Regions from separate parts of the Shewanella sp. A22 genome, predicted to be linked through region 1. Evidence: predicted binding sites of a transcription regulator. Region 1 holds the regulator's gene; each other region holds the start of a gene.
The links. Region 1 encodes sigma-54, which starts transcription at its own class of promoters, with help from an activator protein. Its sites were predicted from a motif close to GTTGGCACGNNNNTNGNNT; they were not measured.
Positions count from the first base shown of each region.

Region 2: the regulator sigma-54 is predicted to act here: its motif matches at 2,304-2,322, upstream of ACWXWT_RS00055 (flagellar hook-length control protein FliK).
Region 3: the regulator sigma-54 is predicted to act here: its motif matches at 2,124-2,142, upstream of flgA (flagellar basal body P-ring formation chaperone FlgA).

Region 1 covers NZ_JBSQBN010000094.1:13,704-17,935, forward strand. The annotation lists gene lptA (lipopolysaccharide transport periplasmic protein LptA) at 1-250, shown strand, start outside; gene lptB (LPS export ABC transporter ATP-binding protein) at 247-978, shown strand; gene ACWXWT_RS15295 (RNA polymerase factor sigma-54) at 1,122-2,606, shown strand; gene hpf (ribosome hibernation-promoting factor, HPF/YfiA family) at 2,632-2,919, shown strand; gene ptsN (PTS IIA-like nitrogen regulatory protein PtsN) at 2,922-3,365, shown strand; gene rapZ (RNase adapter RapZ) at 3,362-4,225, shown strand.
Region 2 covers NZ_JBSQBN010000001.1:11,125-15,356, reverse strand. The annotation lists gene fliL (flagellar basal body-associated protein FliL) at 1-471, opposite strand, end outside; gene ACWXWT_RS00055 (flagellar hook-length control protein FliK) at 568-2,124, opposite strand; gene fliJ (flagellar export protein FliJ) at 2,591-3,037, opposite strand; gene fliI (flagellar protein export ATPase FliI) at 3,043-4,232, opposite strand, start outside.
Region 3 covers NZ_JBSQBN010000026.1:19,283-23,514, reverse strand. The annotation lists gene ACWXWT_RS06960 (CheR family methyltransferase) at 1-711, opposite strand, end outside; gene ACWXWT_RS06955 (chemotaxis protein CheV) at 774-1,694, opposite strand; gene flgA (flagellar basal body P-ring formation chaperone FlgA) at 2,322-3,029, shown strand; gene flgM (flagellar biosynthesis anti-sigma factor FlgM) at 3,104-3,433, shown strand; gene ACWXWT_RS06940 (flagella synthesis protein FlgN) at 3,531-3,968, shown strand; gene ACWXWT_RS06935 (chalcone isomerase family protein) at 4,059-4,232, opposite strand, start outside.

The sequences.
Region 1 (4,232 bases):
CGAAATAACCTATGATCTTGCCACTACCACACTCACATTAACCGGTAATGCCAAACTTGATCAATCCGGTAGCCAAGTTACAGGTAATCGAATTAAATACAACATCAATGCTCAAGAGCTGATTGCAGAAAGTACTGGCAAAGGCCAAGATCGCGTAATCACTATTATTCAACCTGAGAATTTCCAAGACGAAACAGCACCAAAACAAAAGCTCCCAGAAATTCCAGTAAACAAGCAGATCAAACAATGACCCAAATAACCTTAACCGCTGAAAATCTAGCTAAAAGCTATAAAGCCCGTCAAGTTGTAAAAGATGTGAGTTTAACGGTTAAAACGGGCCAAATTGTGGGTCTTTTAGGCCCCAATGGCGCAGGTAAAACAACCACATTTTATATGGTTGTTGGGTTAGTCAAAAGCGATAAAGGTCGGATCCTAATTGATAATGATGACCTCACCGCCGACCCTATGCACCTTCGCGCCCGCAAAGGGATTGGTTACTTACCACAAGAAGCCAGTATTTTCCGCAAGCTGACAGTATATGACAATATTATGGCTGTGTTGCAAACTCGTAAAGAACTCAACACAGACCAGCGTATTGAACAACTCGAACATTTATTGGAAGAGTTTCATATTACTCATATTCGAGACAGTCAAGGTATGTCGTTATCGGGTGGTGAACGACGCCGAGTTGAAATTGCACGCGCATTAGCAGCCAACCCCAAATTTATTTTGCTCGACGAACCCTTTGCTGGTGTCGACCCAATATCGGTTATCGACATTAAAAAAATTATCCAACAGCTTAAAAGCCGTGGGCTGGGGGTATTGATTACCGACCATAATGTACGTGAAACACTCGATGTTTGTGAACGGGCCTATATTGTTAGCCAAGGTAATTTAATCGCCGAAGGCACACCTGATGAGATATTAAGCAATCAGCAAGTTCGCGCTGTGTACTTAGGTGAACAATTCAAGCTATAGTTACTTTAGTGGCTTTTTAACCTATCTAACTCATTTCGTTGAACGATATCTAAATAGCTATAAGTGTCATTGATGTACGTGATAATCCATAACAGTTTTTCGAGATTGTCATTTTATGAAAATCATCTAGGGATAAGCGGTAAATGAAAGCGTCACTCCAACTCAAAATGGGTCAACACTTAACCATGACCCCCCAACTGCAGCAGGCTATTCGCCTACTGCAGTTATCGTCATTGGAGCTACAGCAAGAAATCCAGCAAGCATTAGACTCAAACCCATTGCTTGAAATAGAAGATGAGTTTTCTGATGCAAAGGACACAGCCAAAGAAAGTCGAGATCAAGCAGATACAGACTTTAGTGACAACAGCATCGTCAACATTGAAAAAGACACCTCTACTGTCGATACAGCAGAGTCCATGACCAAAGAAACAATGGATGATCTTGCAATGGATACTACATGGGATGAAGTGTATACCGCTTCTCCTATGTCAGGTTCTGGTAGCGCTAGTATGCGTGATGATGACATGCCATTCCAAGGTGAAACCACCGAGGGTCTTTATGAACATTTAGAATGGCAAAAAAACCTCACACCGTTTTCCGATACCGATCTTGCCATTGCCACCGCAATTATTGATGCGATTGATGAACGAGGCTATTTAACCCAAAATACCGAGGATATCCTCGAAGCTATGGGGGATGAAAATGTTGAACTCGACGAAGTTGAAGCGGTGTTAAAACGGATCCAACACTTTGATCCTGTTGGTGTAGCAGCGCGTGACTTAAGTGAATGCCTATTAATTCAATTGGCACAATTTTCCAATACCACCCCCCATATTGATAATGCTCGTCTATTAATTAAAGACTATTTAGACTTAATTGCTGGACGTGACTTTAGATTGTTAATGCGCAAAACGAAGTTAAAAGAAAATGAATTACGTGATGCCATAGCACTAATCCAGTCACTCAATCCTCGCCCAGGATTATCCATTACAGCCGTCGACGATGAGTATGTCATTCCTGATGTCACCGTGTTTAAAAAAAATGGCCGTTGGGTAGTAGAATTAAATCCAGATAATATGCCAAAAATTGGTGTTAATCAGCAATATGCAGCAATGGCGAAAAGCAGTAAAAATCCGTCTGACAGCCAATTTATACGTGGCCACTTGCAAGAGGCTAAATGGTTTATAAAAAGTATAGAAAGTCGTAATGAGACTTTACTCAAAGTGGCAAACTGCATTGTAAAATTTCAGCAAGGCTTTTTTGAATATGGTGAAGAAGCCATGAAGCCTATGGTATTAAATGATATTGCAGAAGCTGTAGAAATGCACGAATCAACCATTTCACGAGTAACAACACAAAAGTATATGCATACCCCGCGGGGCCTATTTGAACTAAAATACTTCTTCTCTAGCCATGTCAGTACCGACGATGGTGGAGAGTGCTCATCAACCGCGATTCGTGCTTTTATCAAAAAGCTGGTAGCAGCGGAAAACCAGAAAAAACCACTGAGTGACAGTAAAATGGCTCAACTTCTGGCTGAACAGGGTATCAACGTTGCTCGTCGTACGATAGCAAAATACCGTGAAGCAATGCTCATACCGCCCTCAAACCAACGTAAGAGTTTATAACCTACAGGGTAATGGAGGATTTTTAATGCATATAAATCTATCTGGACATCATATCGACATCACCGAATCTTTACGTGAATACGTTCATGGTAAATTTTCAAAGCTTGAACGACACTCAGATCAGATCAATAATGTACACGTTGTGCTCAATGTAGAAAAATTACAACAAAAAGCAGAAGCAAGAATCACCCTAAGTGGCACTGAGATTTTTGCCATGTCAGAAAATACTGACATGTATGCTGCAATAGACGCCCTGATCGATAAACTCGACCGTCAGGTAATTAAACACAAAGAGAAGTATACAAAACACTAACGATGGAACTTTGTACCATCCTGCAGCCGGAATGCACTACCTGTGCCACACCGGGCAGTAAGAAAAAAGTACTGGAACTCATCAGCGATTTAGTTGCTGCCCAGTACCCAACCCTGTCTTCGCAAGAGGTTTTTGAAAGCCTTTTAGCGAGAGAGAAAATGGGTAGCACAGGTATAGGAAATGGCATTGCGATACCTCATGGCCGATTAACGACCATCGATCACCCCATCGCAATATTTATTAAATGTGAAGAAGCCATAGCCTTTGATGCTATCGATAAGCAGCCCGTGGATATTTTATTTGCTTTATTAGTGCCTGCAGATCAGTGCCAGCAACACTTAAGCACATTATCAAGCATGGCTCAAAAGCTCAGTGATAAGCAAATATTGAAACAGCTTCGTAAAACTCACGACGCAACAGAACTTTATCAGGTTATTACTGCATGAAACTTGTCATAGTATCGGGACGTTCAGGCTCAGGAAAATCAGTAGCCTTAAGAGTATTGGAAGATCTAGGATATTATTGTGTAGATAATTTGCCTTTACCTCTCATTGGCGCATTATTAGCTCAGCTCAAAGGCAGTAATGATCTGGTTGCCATTAGCGTTGATGTACGCAATATTGCAGAACAAGGTAAAGTACTTCAAGACCAATTAGCACTACTTGAGAACGACACTGAAATTATCAGCTTCTTTTTAAATTCCAATGACAAAGTATTGCTTAAACGTTACAGCGAAACTCGTCGATTACATCCGTTATCTAAAAATCACATTTCACTGCAAGAAGCGATCAAGCTCGAAGGGCGTTTACTTGAGCCGATAGCAAAAATTGTAGACCATTACATCGACACTTCAGCACTGAATATCTACGAATTAAGCGACCAAGTTAGGCAAATTTTATTAGGCAGTGTTGATAAAGAGTTAGTGATTAACTTTGAGTCTTTTGGCTTTAAACACGGCATGCCAACAGAAGCAGACTTTATGTTTGATGTACGCTTTTTACCCAACCCACATTGGGAAATAGAACTACGCCCATTTACGGGGTTAGACGAACCCGTACAGGAGTTTTTAGGGCGTCAGCCATTAGTTAATAAGTTTATTTGGCAAATTGAAAACCTATTTGAAACTTGGATGCCACATTTAGAACGTAATAATCGTAGCTATCTTACCATCGCAATTGGTTGTACTGGTGGTCAGCACCGTTCAGTATATATTGCAGATCAATTAGCAAAACGATTTAGGCAAGGTAGTAAACACACGGTTAATGCTCGTCACAGGGAGTTAAATATCAGTGGTACTAATAACTAAGTGAGCA
Region 2 (4,232 bases), on a different contig from region 1:
TTGCAACGTATTTTGTACATTAAGTAACGCCAATTGACGAAGCTCATCTTTACCCGCTTGCGTACTCAGCTTTTGCACATCAGCAGCACTAAAGGTGGTTAATAATGCATCTTCAATTAATGGAATATGTTTTTTGATCAATACACTATCATCATCGCCACGCACCATGAGTTGAACTTTAATTTCAACAAGTCGTGCTCTATCAACTCCAGGTAAATTAAATAAAAAAGGTCTTGGCATACCAACATATTCAGCTTCAGCAATAACAGTAGAATCGGGTTGTGATTCGGTTGTTTCAGCACCATCCGAAACGGGTTCGTCCGTTCCCATAAAAAACCAAACCCCTCCCCCCACTAACAAAGCAAGTACAATACCAAGGCCACCAAAGAGAACCAATTTATTGATTTTCTTACCGCCTTTAGGGGCTTCTTCATTTAATTCTAATTCTTGTTCTTGCTCTTGTTCAGCCATAGTTGCGGCTCCTAATCAACATAGTGATTAACATTGAGACTTAACTAAATAACCCGTTGTTATTAAGAAGCCATATTATTGCTATAGGTTACCTGCTTAAGCATAATAATCTATAGCAGAATGTAAACTACTTGATGGATTTGTCACCAAGCTGGCCTCTTGTGCTGAAATTTCATCCAATTGGCTATCGCCACTACCTTGACCACTCGATTGTTCTTGCTGCTGATCACGTCCGTCACCACCTTGAGAAACATGGCTATCGGTTAATTGTAACCCTTCTTGTGAGAGCATATCTCGTAATCTCGGCATAGCTTGTTCAACAATATCACGGGTTTGCGATTGGGCAACATGAAACTGAACCTGAGTTTGATCGCCTTGGATCTGAATTTTAACCGTAAGGTGGCCTAGCTCAGGCGGATCGAGACGAATTTCAGCTTGTTGAATACCATTACTGACCATTGTGATTAACTGTTGTTTCATCACCGGAGAGAAACGCTGGATCATCTCCTGCATTTGGCCACCGGCTTCGCCTTGTGGTCTTAATGATAACTGAAATTGAGGTACTTCACTTTTATGTGCAGGAGTTAGACTACTCTGATTCTGTAGTGACCTACTATCTGTGTCACCAACTCCCGCCATGGCATCCAATCCCATACTTGCTTGATTGACACTTGCTGTAGTATCACTAGAGGTACGTTTTGTCGCTATGGTGTCGAGTACAACAGCAAAATCAGCTTTCGCTAATACTTTGGGATCTTTGGGCTCATTGGCATTTAATTGAATATTGCCATCAACGCGAGTTTTATCACCTAAAATGGTTTTGGGATCAACAGATGCCTCTGCAGAGCCAATAGGACGAGTCATGTCTGATTTCACATTCACTGAGTTTGCTTCTGTAACTGTCTCTGTTCTAGGTATTGCCACACTTGCAACAACTGACTTATCAGTCTCACTTTTTCCGTCTGCCACCGCTATCTGGCCAGAAGATTGAGCTCTATCATTGGCATTATCTTTGATGTTTACGTTGTCTATGATGCCTAGATTGTCATCAGCATTATCGCTTGTGATAACAATACTCGGCTCACCGGCAGCGAGTTGGTGTAAATTAAACTCCCCCATTAACTCACTGAAAGCTTGACTATCTAAAGCTTGGAGTTCTTTTAACGATAAATCGGAAAACGCCATTATTTTACTTAGCTCCTCCGGACTTAACGTAGCAAGAGTTTCTGAGACTGTAGATGTATGTTCTGATGCATCGACGATATCGCTATCAGAGGTATTATCTTCGAATGCCAACGAAACTGTCACGTCAAAATATCCCTCAGATTGCTCTTCTAGCGGCAACTCTTTTCCGTCAACGGAGTGACTTTTATTTAGAACATCTGCCATATTCAATTGAGCAAAAATCATTTCAGCATCGGCATTTTCGTCTCCCGATACCTCACCGTCGATTGTTACATTCACGCTTTGAGCTTCAATACCATATGAAGACTGCAGCGTTTTGCCACTTTCCTTTGAGACAAGTTCTGATTCACTTGCTTGATTAAAAGCAGATAAGAACGATGTATTTTCAACATCTTGCATATTCCCTTTCGAACCTGCATCCGCAGCTTTATTGCTACTGCCAAGTAAGATATTGCTTATCTGTTGCATAATCTGCTCCACTCAATCAAACAAAGGTAGGTTATTTTTCGCCTAGTAAACCGCACTCTCATTTCACCTTGTACTCTTCGAATTGCTGTTAGGTTTATATGTATAAGTGTGTTGTAAAATCCACTAATGAGATATTTACTGTCGCTTCACTGACGATTTTTATTTACATCAATAACATTAAGCAATTTAAATGCCAATATCTATTCCGCGAATCATTTTTTAAATAAACACATCTATATTGTTGGCTAAAGCAAATACATGGCGTTATCGATATGAAGATAAATGGTATTCAGAAATGGAAAGCAAGCAGATAAAGTAAAATGCACACAAATCACGTCTTCCAAACTCGTCATTTTACTCAAAGCCAATTAGTCAGATGACATCGCTAGTGCCTATGACAAATAAACTCAACATAATGAGGAAGGCAATACGTGGTTTAATACCCTTTGTTTAGGTCGAACCGAGGCTATTTATTTTTTTGACGGAAATATTGTTGCATAGCGAACTCATCAGACATTTTTTGTTCGCGTTTGGCTTCTACCGCTAATGCTTTACTGGCTTTTTGAGCTAATAACATATCTACCGCCTTACGCTTTTGTTGCTTTTCTTGCCAATGAACTTGACGGTAGCCAACTTGTTTTTCGGCATCTTGAACTGCGGCAACTTGTTGTGCAATTGCACTGTCTACCTGTCTTATAAACTGGTGAAATTGATGATATTGATTTGCGCGTAACGTCGTTCCAGTATGCCCTTCCATCTGCTTCATATAATCTAATCGATAATTATTTAATGCATCTAGCTGACCTTGGCGTTTTTGTTTTTCAAATTGAGCAGATTTTAACTGTAGCGCAGCTTGCTCTTCGGCGGATGTCGCTAGCTTCAATACCGTTAATAGTGGGTCCGGTCGAGTCATTTACTTTACCCCTGACACTGTGCCGCTATTTGAGTCAACATCACTCGGCTATCTTCAAACGTTACGGGCTCTTTAAACCCCTGGCGTAAAAAAGCATTCATTGCTGGTTGTAAACGTATTGCATTATCAATTCGAGGATCGCTCCCCTGAGCGTAAGCACCAATAGAAATAAGGTCGCGATTCTGCTGATATAAAGAATACATCTGCTTAACTTTACGCATCGCTTCTAGATGCTCGCCACTTATTACCATAGGTGCGACACGACTAATCGATGCTTCAACATCTATAGCAGGGTAATGCCCAGAATCAGCAAGTTGACGAGATAACACAATGTGACCATCTAAAATGGCCCTTGAAGCATCTGCAATAGGATCTTGTTGATCATCACCTTCGGTCAAAACTGTATAAAAAGCAGTAATAGAACCTTGCCCAGCGCCGCCATTACCAGCACGTTCAACCAAACGTGGAAGCTTTGCGAATACTGAAGGTGGATACCCTTTAGTGGCAGGCGGTTCTCCTACCGCTAATGCCACTTCACGCTGCGCTTGCGCATAGCGGGTCAGACTATCCATTAATAATAAAACATCATAACCTAAATCTCTAAAATACTCTGCGATACGCGTGGAGGTTTCACAAGCCCGTAAACGCATTAATGGTGAAGTATCAGCTGGAGCGGCAACAACAACAGAGCGCGCTCTACCTTCTTCACCCAAAATTTCTTCAATAAACTCTTTAACTTCTCGGCCACGTTCGCCCACTAACCCAACCACGATAATGTCGGCTTTCGAACCTCGTGTCATCATGCCAAGCAGCACACTTTTACCCACACCAGAACCAGCAAATAACCCCATACGCTGACCTTTGCCAACCGTTAACATTGAATTAATAGCACGAACGCCAACATCTAATGGTTCAGTAATTGCGCGTCGAGATAATGGGTTAATATAAGGACCATGACGTGCAGCATGTTGATCTGTATTAAGCGGACCTAGAGCATCTAAAGGCACACCACTACCGTCTAAAACCCTACCAAGTAATGATAAACCAACATTCAATCCAGATTGCTCACCAAGAGGTTGAACACGAGCACCAGGTAACACCCCCCTCAACTCCTCAATAGGCATTAAATACAGTAGCTTGTCATCAAAACCTATCACTTCCGCGACCAATTCACCTACCATTGTTTCAATAGAGC
Region 3 (4,232 bases), on a different contig from region 1:
AAATTGCCGCAAAATCTTAGACTTTGCCTCTGGAGCAAAGTAAATCAGCACATTGCGGCAAAAAATAATATCGTACTTACCTAATAAGCTATAGCTTTCAAGGAGATTATGCGCTCTAAAATTCACCAAACGTTTTACAGTATCTTTTACTTTCATGTTACCCGAAGGCAAAGAATCAAAAAACTGACGCTTACGTTCTTCAGACAAGCCACGAGCTAGGGCTAAACCATCATACTCAGCATGCTTACAGCGCTCCAACATAGAAGGCGACAAGTCCGTTGCTTGAATGGCCGCACCGCCAGGCAATGCACCCGGTTTACGTTGCTGGTATTCTAACACAGTCATCGCCAACGAGTAAGGTTCTTGTCCAGAAGAGCACGCCGCCGACCATATTTTTAATGGACGACCAAGCTTACTGTATTCAGGCAATAGAGTATTATGCAGTAATTCAAATGGGTAACGGTCTCGAAACCATAAGGTTTCATTCGTCGTCATGGCATCAATCACTTCTGCACGTAATTGACGTTCAGTCGGTTTCATCGACTTTTTAACCACCTCAGATAAAGAAGGTAAATTATACTTTCCCATCAATGGTGCCAAACGACTACGCACTAAATACTGTTTATTCTCACCTAACACAATACCGCTATGCTGCTCTAAAAACAGCCTAAATTGATTGTACTCTGCTTCAGCAAGTGATTTATCTGTCACATTAACTTCCTAATATGTAAGCTTATTATGCTAAACCTCTAACATTTCATAATGCGAAGGGTTTATAAACTCAAATGTTTATTAACTGCTGCGGCTAATTCGTCGGGGTTAAACTTAGCAATAAAGTCGTTTGCCCCAACTTTTTCTACCATTGCTTGGTTAAACACACCACTCAAGGATGTGTGTAATACCACTTTTATGTTCTTTAATTTTGGATCATCGCGAATTTCGGCAGTTAAGGTATAACCATCCATTTCAGGCATTTCAATATCAGAAATAATAAGCGGAATTTCAACAGATACATCATCCATCTCGGTCGCTATTCGTTTCAGCTTATCTAATGCTTCTTTACCATCTTTAGCGGTATCTATCTGTAAATTTAAAGATTCTAATGAGCGAATAATCTGTTTACGTGCCACGGCAGAGTCGTCAATAACCATAATATGGTAATGCTGTTCTCTATCAATAGTTAACGTCTCATTGACTTCTTTACTGATAGCGGTCTTAACCGGTGAGATTTCATCAAGAATTTTTTCAACATCTAAAATTTCAACCAACTCACCTTCAATTTCGGTCACAGCCGTTAAGTATGAATAACGTCCAGCACCTTGAGGGGGTGGCATAATAGCAGCCCAATTCATATTAATAATACGTTCAACAGAGCTAACTAAAAAACCTTGAACACTTCGGTTATATTCAGAAATGATAATAAAGCAATTTTCAGTTGACGTCAGTGGACGACCACCCGTTGCTGCACTTAAATCAATAACAGAAATCGTCGCCCCACGAATATGAGCCACGCCTTTCACGAAACGATTTAATTTAGGTAAGGTTGTTAGCGGTGGGCATTGTAACACCTCTTTTACCTTAAACACGTTAATCCCAAACCGTTGACGGCCGTTAAGCCTAAACAATAGCAACTCTAGTCTGTTTTGCCCGACAAGCTGGGTACGTTTATTTACTGATTCTAAAATGCTCGACATAAAACGGCCTTGTAGTTAACTGTCACCCAAAAGGATAAAATCTGTTCTTTAACATTATAGTAAACCTTGGTTTAGCATAATACGGTTAATACATTTCTTACTGTTGTGCGGTTCAATGCACGATAAACCAACACCCATCTAGCTAGTGCCTATTGACCCTTTATATTGAACATTGTTCAACATAAACAGAATATCGTAATCAAAATCATAGTGACAAAATTTCGACGCTAGTGAGTACTTTGCCACAAATATTACTTTGTTAAAATAAAATGGCCCGGTTAAACACCTTTTAATGTCACTCTTACGCTGTTATTTACGGCTAAATCAATTGCTGCGGTTGTCAGCATTAAGCAATCCAAGTGAAGTATGATGCAGCCACAACCGTCTAAAAATAGCCCCTTAAGAAAGACCAATCTACGGAACCTTAAAGTGGGCATGCAATTTGCTTCAATCTACATAAATTACTATACACAACATAACGACACTTTTTTGACAAAAGGATAATGATATTATTATCTCATCAGTATCGTTAATTTGTTGCTTCATTTTGTATGCAGAGACCACTCGCATATTTTCCGTTTTTCAAAGTATAGGTGTATTCTGGCAAAACAAGCTAGTATCTTCATTATGAAAGTATTTTTTTTGTGTTTTTTGTGCTCAATAACTTATTCTTTGCCCGCATTTGCGAGCGAAGACATCACAACACCTACATTATCGACCATTTATGAGTTAGCTAAAGAGGTTGTCGCCAAGAAAATTGATGCCGACTCAAAGGCTAAAGTACAGATTACCCCACAAAATCTGGAAGGCAGAATAAGTCCGCCACGCTGTCATCCGCCAATTAAGGTCGAAATTGCCAGTGAAAGAGCCATTAGCCGAAACAACATGGTAAAAATAAGTTGCGACAGCCCAGACTATGACTACCCATGGCAAATGTACCTCTCGGTTAGAGTTGAAATACAATATCCTGTAGTGGTTGCGACCCAACTTCTATCACCAGACCAAATTATCGATCAACATCACCTGCACATTATGTATGTCGATCAATATAGTTTAAAAGGTCAGTTTTTTTCTGATACAAGCGCATTAATTGGCTCAAGAGTAAAACGTCGGGTAGCGAAAGACTCACCAGTACTCAGCAATAACCTGTGTTTTGTATGCAAAGGCGACACTGTTGCCATTTATGCTAATACTGCAAATGTGCAAATAAAAACCCTAGGTGAAGCATTGCGTAATGGTAATCTTGATGACGTTATCCGAGTAAAGAATAGCAATACAAGTAAGCAATTTGATGCTGTCGTAATTGGCGTTGGCGAAGTTGAAGTAAGAATGTAAAATAGTGTTAAAGTTTTTTCCTTGCGTGCCGATAGCCTGTTTGGAAAACCTGATTCATAACGCTGGAGCCTCCCATGGCAATTGACATTAAGCATAATACTACTACCAATACACAAATGCGCACTGCACGCGACACGCAGTCAACTAAACACCCTAACACTGACGCAGCCCCAAAAACGGCTACACCAGTTAAAACAGATTCTGTTAGCATAACCTCTCAAGCTCACCAGCTTCAGAGTGCGCAAACTAAAATGGCATCGTTGCCTGAAGTCGACCAAAAAAAGGTTGCCGAAATCAAGCAAGCAATTTCTGAAGGGCGCTATAAAGTTGACCCAGAAAAACTTGCTGCAAATATTGCCAGCTTTGAAACCGAGCTAGGCAGTTTGTCAATTGACAAAGAGTAACCGTTAAACGTTACTCTTTAATTTGTTTTAACGACATACAACATGAGGTGCTATATGCATCATATAAAGGTGTCTGTTAAAAAACTAAGAGTAATATATGACAGAACTAAAACAACAATTAAGCGAACTACTAGATAGCCAAAATAAGACATTATCACAGCTAAAACAGCTTATTGATGCTGAAACACTAGCATTAACCAAACAAGATGCAGACAAGCTGTTGGCGCTTTCTAAAGACAAAACGCAATGTTTATTTGCGATGAAAACCACCGACGAAAAGCTGGCCAATCATCCTCAACATATACTGCTTACAACCGATCCAGAGCTAGTAGAAAAAGTCACGCAAGCAAAAACGGTCCTCGCGCAATGTAAAGACATCAATAGCCAAAATTCCAGTTTAATAGAACTCAATATAGCGAGTATGAATCGATTTGCCCAAGCGTTACAAGCAAGCCGAAATGCTTCAAGCTTGACCTACAATGAAAAAGGTAAAACATCTACCATTTCAACACTTGGTAACGACTTTTCAGTTTAATACTCACTCTAACGATGGGGATAAATAAAGCGTGATGAAATAAGCCAGACGACTTAATCAGAGATTAAATACATAGTAATAAATAAGCTGTTATTGAATTGACTGAGCAAGCATCGCCTGACGTAAACTTTGTTGCGCAGACTCATCACCTAGCCAAATACTGAGTAATGCCTGACGAAAAGCCTCACCAACGATCTCTCCTTGAACATGACCATTTACAATACTACTCACGCCCTTACCTTTTTGAGTCACAAACGTAAATTG